DNA from 2 places in the Janthinobacterium sp. SUN211 genome. Region 1 is predicted to be linked to the other one. Evidence: predicted binding sites of a transcription regulator. Region 1 holds the regulator's gene; the other holds the start of a gene.
What was found. The regulator sigma-54, encoded in region 1, starts transcription at its own class of promoters, with help from an activator protein. The targets are predictions, from matches to a motif close to TGGCANGNAANCTGCTTT.
Positions count from the first base shown of each region.

Region 1 (4,211 bases):
CGAAATTGTGGCGCACGACTGTGCGCTCCAGGCGCAGGCAATCGGCCACGCCCAGGTGGGCGCCCCGCTGCAGCAATTCCAGGGTCACCGACATCATCAAGGGCGAACGCAGGCGCATGGCCGCCAGCGCCTTGGCGGCGAACGCGCTGTCGTCCTGCGCCAGCGAGGCCATGATGGCCGCCGCCGAACCCGCACTGAAATGGCGGTCCAGCGCTGCGCGCGCCGTGGCCAGGGGAGAAACGCCTGCCTCGGCCTGGAATGGTGCCGCCAGCGCCTTGATGGCCACAGGCAAAGCCTCGCCCGGCGTCGATTCAAACAGGTCCAGCAGCGCCCCCATCTGCGCTTCGGGCAGGTAGACATCGGCCAGGCCCGTATACAGGGCGTCGGCCGCGTTGATCGTCAAGCCCGTCAAACCCAGGTACAGGCCCAGCTGGCCGGCCAGGCGGGACAGGAAATAGCTGCCGCCCACGTCCGGGAACAGGCCGATATTGACTTCCGGCATGGCCATGCGCGTGCGGCCCGTCACGATGCGCAAGCGGTTGCCTGGCCCGGCTTGCGCCACACCCATGCCGCCGCCCATCACCACGCCATCCATCACGGCGATATACGGTTTCGGGTAGAAATGAATTAAATGATTTAAAGCATATTCTTCCGTAAAGAAATCTTCCAGCAGGGCGCTGCCGCCTTGCGGCGTGGCCAGACCCGCATCGTAAAAGAAACGGATGTCGCCACCGGCGCACAGGGCTTTGTCGCTGCTGGAGCGGATCACGACGGCGTCCACCTGCGGATCGTCGCGCCAGGCCAGCAGGGCCGCGCTCAGGGCGCGCACCATCTCCAGCGACAGGGAATTCAAGGCTTTCGGACGGTCGAGCACGATGTGCCCGGTGCGGTTGCGGATGGAAGTCTGGACGAAGTCGCTCATGGCAGGCAGGAAAGAAGTGGAAGTGCGAATATTCTAATGCCTGCGCGGGGAACATTGCGTTCCGCTGGGCGCAAAAAAGGGCGCAATGTGCGCCCTTAGTTGATCACAACTGCTGGAAGCGGGTGGCCTTAGACGGCGACGACGGCTTCTTCCTCGGAGTTGTCTGGCAGATGCTTGATCGCCTCTTTACCGTGCCCTTGCACTTTGGTTTTGTATTTCATCACTTGCCTATCGAGCTTGTCGATCAGGGTATCGATCGCGGCGTACAGGTCGTGCGCCAAGCTTTCCACATAGACAGTCTTGCCGCTCAAACGCAGGTTGACTTCAGCCTTTTGACGTTTTTCTTTCTCTTTGAGGTTATCCACGGTCAGAATCACGGCGATATCGATGACTTGATCGAAATGACGTTTCACGCGCTCCAGCTTCGTTTGTACGTATTCACGGATGGCTGGTGTCACTTCGAGATGATGTCCGCTGATGGTGAGATTCATACACACTCCTAAAGATGATCGGGTTCGTGCGGTCCATCCTATCCGGCCCGCAGAGGAACCGAAAAAAACTTACAAACACTTACGCAGGCTCACTGGCGGAATTTTTAATGCTTCCCGGTATTTGGCAACAGTACGTCGCGCAATCACCATGCCTTGTTCCCCCAGCATGTCCGCAATCTTACTGTCGGATAAAGGATTTTTAGGGTCTTCTGCTCCTGTCAGTTGCACGATCAATGCCCGTATCGCCGTCGATGACGCTTCGCCCCCCGCTTCGGTGGCGACGTGGCTACCAAAGAAATATTTCAACTCGAACATGCCGTGCGGGGTCAGCATGTACTTTTGAGTTGTTACCCGCGAGATAGTACTCTCGTGTAAACCCAGTGTATCAGCTATTTCACGGAGCACAAGGGGGCGCATGGCAACGGCCCCATGCGAGAAAAAGTTCTTTTGTCTTTCTACTATCGCCTGCGCCACACGCAGGATCGTGTCGAAGCGCTGGCGCATATTCTTGATCAGCCACTTGGCTTCCTGCAACTGTGCGCCCATGGCGCCCTCCCCCTTGCCTTGCTTGAGCAAGTTGGCGTACATGGCGTTGACGCGCAGGCGCGGCATGACGTCGTTGTTCAGGGTGACTTGCCAGCCATTGCGCGCGCGCTTGACGACGACGTCGGGCACCACGTAATCGGAGACGTCCGAGGCGAACACGGCGCCCGGATGCGGATTGCACTGGCGAATCACCGTCTGCGCTTCGCGCAAGTCTTCATCGTCGCAATCGAGGGCTTTTTTCAGCTTGTTGAAATCGCGCTGGGCAAACCAGGCCAGGTGCTTTTCCACGATCACGAGGGCCATACGCCGCGTCACCATGGCGATGTGCGGCAAGCGCTTGATTTGCAGGGCCAGGCATTCGGACGCATTGCGCGCGCCCACGCCCGGCGGATCGAAACTTTGCAGCAGCGACAAGGCCGTGCGCATCTCGTCGGCGTCGATTTCCAGCTCTTCCGGCAGGCGCGCCAGGATGTCGTCGAGCGACTCTTCCAGGTAGCCATTGTCGTCCAGCGCGTCGATGATCAGTTCGACCAGTGCGCGGTCGCGCAATTCGAGCACCGTCACGCGCATCTGCTCCATCAAGTGTTCGCGCAGGGTGCAGTGATGGGCCTCCAATTGCGGACGCGAATCTTCGTCGTCGGGCGCCTTGCCCCGGCTCGCCTCGCTCCAGTCGCTGTCGCCGCCATCCGCGGCGACCGGGCTGTCGCCCCCCTCGCCGTCAAACGCTTCCGCTTCGGCCGGCGCTGCGGGCGCCTCCTGGCCTGGCGGCTGGGGCGGCGCTTCGGCCGGCGCGGCCGTGGAACTCAAGGCCCCGTCGGACAGCAGGCGCAGCGAGCGGTCGAGCGGATCATCGAGGCGTTCGAGCAAAGGATTGTCCGTCAGCAATTGCTCTAATTCCTGGTGCAATTCCAGGGTAGACAATTGCAACAGGCGTATCGATTGCTGCAACTGCGGCGTCAGTGCCAGGTGCTGCGAAGTGCGCAGCTGCAATGATTGTTTCATTGGCTTACATGCGGAAGTGTTCGCCCAGATAGACCCGGCGTACCGACTCGTTCGCGATGATGTCGTCGGGGCGTCCCGACGCCAGCACCGAGCCCTGGTTGATGATGTAGGCACGGTCGCAAATACCCAGCGTCTCGCGCACATTATGATCGGTAATCAGCACGCCGATATTGCGCTCCTTCAAGAAACGCACGATGCGCTGGATCTCGATCACGGCGATCGGATCGACGCCGGCGAACGGCTCGTCGAGCAGCACGAAACGGGGATCGGTGGCCAGCGCGCGGGCGATTTCCACGCGGCGGCGTTCGCCACCGGACAGGGACAGCGCCTGGTTCTCGCGCAGCTTTTCAATCTGCAGGTCGGCCAGCAATTTATCCAGCCGTTCCTCGATCTCGGCCTTCGTCAGCGGACGGCCTTCGACGGTCTGGATTTCCAGCACGGCGCGGATATTGTCTTCCACCGTCAGCTTGCGGAAGACGGACGCTTCCTGCGGCAGGTAGGACAGGCCCATCTGTGCGCGGCGGTGGATCGGCAGGCTGGAGATATCCACGCCGCTGATATCGATGCTGCCGCCATCGGACGGCACCAGGCCGACGATCATGTAGAACGAGGTGGTCTTGCCGGCGCCGTTCGGGCCCAGCAAGCCCACCACTTCGCCGCATTCGACTTGCAGCGAGACATCATGCACGACTTGCCGCTTGCCATAGGTTTTTTGCAGCCCGCGAACGATCAGGGTGCTGCCGCAACGTGTATTTTCCATTATTTCTTTCCTGGCGCGGGCGTGGCCGGCGCTTTCTCCGCTGCCGGCGCCTTGGTCTTCGGCTGGATCACCATGCGCACGCTGCCGCCATCGGCGGTGCTGGTGCCGCTGTTGGAATTTTCCATCGCAAATTCTTCCTTGCGGCTGTCATACGAGATGAAGGCGCCGTTGGCCACATCGGTGACTTTCGCCCCTTCCAGGCGCGTCAGCTTGGCTCTGGAAAACAGTTTCACCACTTCCGTCTTGTTGTCGTATTCCACGCGCTCCGCTTCGCCTTCGACCCACAGGTCGCCCGCGCCATCGCGCTTCTGGCGGAAGGTCGCGAGCTTGCCGGGATCGGCCCAGAAGGTGATGAACTGGTAGCCTTGCGGGTCTTCCGTGATCAGGGCCCGGCCCGCCTTCATGGTCAGGGTACCCTTGACCAGCACGACGTCACCCGTCAGGGTGCGCACCTGCTTGATGTCATCGACGTGGCCGCTGCGTGCCGTGA
Region 1 is NZ_JAPWIC010000003.1:588,837-593,047, reverse strand. Features, by position in the region: gene O3301_RS13930 (enoyl-CoA hydratase/isomerase family protein) at 1-922, opposite strand, end outside; gene hpf (ribosome hibernation-promoting factor, HPF/YfiA family) at 1,051-1,413, opposite strand; gene O3301_RS13920 (RNA polymerase factor sigma-54) at 1,483-2,961, opposite strand; gene lptB (LPS export ABC transporter ATP-binding protein) at 2,966-3,721, opposite strand; gene lptA (lipopolysaccharide transport periplasmic protein LptA) at 3,721-4,211, opposite strand, start outside.

Region 2 (4,211 bases), on a different contig from region 1:
TCGGCCACCGACAGGCAATTATCGATGGCGGCCGGCGTGCTGCCCCAGTCTTCGTGCAGTTTCAAGCCGATGGCGCCCGCGCGCACCTGCTCTTCCAGGGGCAGCGGCAAGCTGACATTCCCTTTTCCCATGAAGCCCAGGTTCATCGGGAAGGCGTCGCTGGCGGCCAGCATGGCGTGCAAATGCCACGGCCCCGGCGTGCAGGTGGTGGCGGCCGTGCCCACGGCCGGTCCCGTGCCGCCGCCCAGCATGGTGGTCACGCCGCTCATCAGCGCTTCCTCGATCTGCTGCGGGCAGATGAAGTGGATGTGCGTGTCGACGCCGCCGGCCGTGACGATCATGCCTTCGCCGGCGATGATTTCCGTCGCGCCGCCGATGGGGAGGGTGACGCCGGGCTGGATGTCCGGGTTGCCCGCCTTGCCGATGCCGAAAATCAGGCCGTTTTTCAAGCCGATATCGGCTTTAACGATGCCCCAGTGGTCGAGGATGACGGCATTCGTGATGACGGTGTCCATTACCTCGGCCGCGCAGCGCTGCGACTGGCCCATGCCGTCGCGGATCACCTTGCCGCCGCCGAATTTCACTTCTTCGCCGTAGATCGCATAGTCATGCTCGATCTCGATGAACAGTTCCGTGTCGGCCAGGCGGATGCGGTCGCCCTTGGTGGGGCCGAACATTTCGGCATACGCGCTGCGGGGAATGCTGGCCATCTCAATCCTTTCCCGGTGGAGTGTCTTGCAGTTCACCCATCACTGCCCCATTGAAGCCGTAGACCTTGCGCTCGCCCGCCAGCGCCACCAGCTCCACCGTGCGCTGCTGGCCCGGTTCGAAGCGCACGGCCGTGCCGGCCGTGATATTGAGGCGCATGCCATAGGCGCGCCAGCGCTCGAAGGCCAGCGCCGGGTTGACTTCGAAAAAGTGGAAATGCGAGCCCACCTGGATCGGCCGGTCGCCCCGGTTGGCCACCACCACGGTAGCCGTGGCGCGGCCCGCATTGAGGCTGATTTCGCCTTCTTCCAATTTGTATTCGCCTGGGGTCATAATATTTTCCTTCGTCAAAGCGCTCTACGCTGGCCGGCGGATCGCCGGCACCACACAGGCACGGCGCGGATGGCGCCCTGCCATGCAATCAAAACTACGGTATCGGGTGGTGCACGGTCACCAGCTTGCTGCCGTCGGGGAAGGTCGCTTCCACCTGGATATCGGGGATCATCTCGGCGATGCCGTCCATGACGTCGGCGCGCGACAGAATTTTTGTGCCGTCCGACATCAGCTGCGCCACCGACTTGCCATCGCGCGCCCCTTCCATGATGGCGGCGCTGATCAGGGCCACCGCTTCCGGATAATTGAGCTTCAAGCCGCGCGCCAGGCGCCGTTCGGCCAGCAGCGCGGCCGTAAAAATGAGCAGCTTGTCTTTTTCGCGGGGAGTCAGGTCCATGGTTTTCCTTGCGCTTCTTTCCTGATTAAGTGTTCCAGATGCGGGGCACGACGGCGTCGCGTCCCAGCATGGCGGGACGCAGCAGCTGCCAGGCGGCCAGCATGATGCGGCGCGCCGCCTCGCTGTCGCCGCACAGCAGGCGCACCACCACCAGCGCTTTCATGTGTGTGGCGCCAAACGCGGCGCCGGCCGGCACGGCGATCTCGCGCACGGCCGCCAGCACGGCGGGAGAAACGGGCATGCCGACGGCGATCAGGGTGGCGCACACCGTGTGGCCCCCCAGTCCCAGCGGGCTGACCATCAGGGCGCCGCCGGCGGCCAGCACGCCCTGCTCCCACCACAGCAGCTTGCCGCCGCGGCGTATCTGCACCTGCTGGCTGATGCTGCCCGTGTTGAACATTTCGCCCGAGGCGCTGCGGCCCAGGCAAACGATGTCGCAGCCGATGTAGCGGGCGTCCGGCGCCAGTTCCACCTCGTGGCGCAGGCGCACGCAAGCCTGGTCAAAGAAGATGCTTTCCTGCGGCAGCCACTCGATGGCGGCGCCGCTGCCGGCGCGCAGCACGAGGTGCTGGCCCGAGACATGGCCGTTCGCGCGGTACCACTTGGCGGCGCCCGGCGACGTGAGCAAGGCGTGCGCGCCCTCGCCCACCGTGGCGTCGACGGCCAGCTGGTCGCCGCCCACCACGCCGCCGGGCGGATGGATGATGATGGCGTGGCAGACGGCATCGCCTTCCGGATACAGGGGCTTTTGCACGCGCAGGGGGCCGCTGTGCGTGCGCTCGACGAGGCGGCTGACGCCATCGTGCAGCGCAAAGCCCAGGCGCAAATGCGCCTGCCAGGCGCTGTGCGCGCTGGCGGCAGTAGGCGTTGCGAAATGTGGGCTATCTGGCATGCACTGCAATCGTGTAAATAACGATCTACAAAGCAGGATGCATGCCAGCGTCAAAGGGAAGAAACGTGAGAATCATGCACCGCATTGCGGCGCCCGCACCATATCAGTGCAATTACAATGCAGGCGCGGCGCGGGGTGTGCTTATGCCGACACGGCTGCCGACGCCACCGTCAGCACACGCCGTTCGCGCAGCAGCGCCGTGAAGGCTTCCGCGGCCAGGGGGCGGCTGAAATAATAGCCCTGCATTTCGTCGCAGCCGTGCTCCGTCAAAAAATCCACCTGTGCGCGCGTTTCCACGCCTTCGGCGATGACGCGCATGTCCAGGTTGTGCGCCAGCGAGATGACGGAACGGGCGATGGCCGCATCGCTGCTGCTGGTGGTCACGTCGTCGACAAACGATTTGTCGATCTTCAGCACGTCGATGGGGAAGCGTTTCAGGTAGCCCAGGCTGGAATAGCCGGTGCCGAAGTCGTCGAGCGAAATGCCCACGCCGATATCCTTCAGGCGCGTCAGGGCCGCCACCGCCTTGTCCGGATCGCCCATCACCGTGCTTTCCGTGATTTCGATGCCCAGGCAGGCGGGCGCGATGGCGTATTTGCGCAAGGCCGCCTCGACGAACGGCACCGTGCGGTCTTGCGCGAACTGCTTGCCGGACAGGTTGACGGCCACCTTGATGCTGCCCAGGCCCGCGTCGTGCCAGGTGCGGATTTGCGCGCAGACGCTTTCGAGCACCCATTCGCCGATGGCCGTGATCGAGCCATATTCCTCGGCCAGCGCGATGAAGAGGCCCGGCGGCACCTTGCCCAGCACCGGGTTATCCCAGCGCAGCAAGGCTTCCGCGCCCAGCAAGGCGCCCGTGCGCAAGCACATCTGCGGCTGGTAGTGCACTTCGAATTCATCGCGGCCGATGGCGCCGCGCAGCTGCTGCTGCATCGCCAGGCGGGCGCGGATGTCGCTGCCCATGCGCTCCGTGAAGAAGGCGTAATGGTCGCGCCCCATTTCCTTGGCGCGCACGAGGGCCGTGTCGGCGTGGCGCAGCACGTCGTCGAGGCTGTCGCCATCGGCCGGGCACATGGCGATGCCGATACTGGTCGTCAGCGCCAGGCGCTCGCCATCGACGCTGAGTTCCTCGCGCAAGCCGGCCAGGATGGTTTGCGCCAGCGCAAGCGTGCGCCCCAGCAGGGCATCGTCCTGCAGCAGGATCTGGAATTCGTCGCCGCCCTGGCGCACCACCGTGTCGCCTTCGCGCACGCAGCCGGACAGGAAACGCGCCACCACTTGCAGCGCCTTGTCGCCCACGGCCTGGCCGTGCGAATCGTTGATGTTCTTGAAGCGGTCCAGGTCCAGGCACATCAGCACCACCTGCTGGCCGTCGCGCAGGGCGTTCGCGCGCGCCTGTTCGAAGCGCTCGCGCAGCAGAACGCGGTTCGGCAAGCCCGTCAACGCGTCGTGGTAGGAGAGGAAATCGATCAGATGCTGCTCCGCCTTGCGCTCGCTGATGTCGAGGAAGACGCCGATGTAGTTGACGACGGCGCCGTCGGGGCCGTGCACGGTGGAGACGCTGAGCAGGCAGGGATAGGTGTCGCCGCTCCTGCGCCGCGTCTGCACCTCGCCCGACCAGCAGCCGCTGCTGCGCAAGCCCTGGCGCAGGGCCAGCAGCACCGCCTCGCCCGTGTATTCGGCGTGCAGGCGCAAAATGTCCGTGCCCACCACTTCCTGCGCCGCGTAGCCGGTGATGCGCGTAAAGGCGGGATTGGCCGTGACGATGACGCCGGCCGGATCGGTGATCAGGATGGCGTCCTGCGTCGCTTCGAAGACCTGGCCGGACAGGCGCAGCAATTCTTCATTGGCGCGGCGGATCTGCACTTCGCGCGCCAAGGT
Region 2 is NZ_JAPWIC010000007.1:135,370-139,580, forward strand. Features, by position in the region: gene ureC (urease subunit alpha) at 1-710, opposite strand, end outside; gene O3301_RS22435 (urease subunit beta) at 712-1,041, opposite strand; gene O3301_RS22440 (urease subunit gamma) at 1,136-1,438, opposite strand; gene O3301_RS22445 (urease accessory protein UreD) at 1,464-2,330, opposite strand; gene O3301_RS22450 (EAL domain-containing protein) at 2,472-4,211, opposite strand, start outside.
Region 2: a site for sigma-54 is predicted at 2,360-2,377, ahead of O3301_RS22445 (urease accessory protein UreD). Genes of this name have one in related genera too.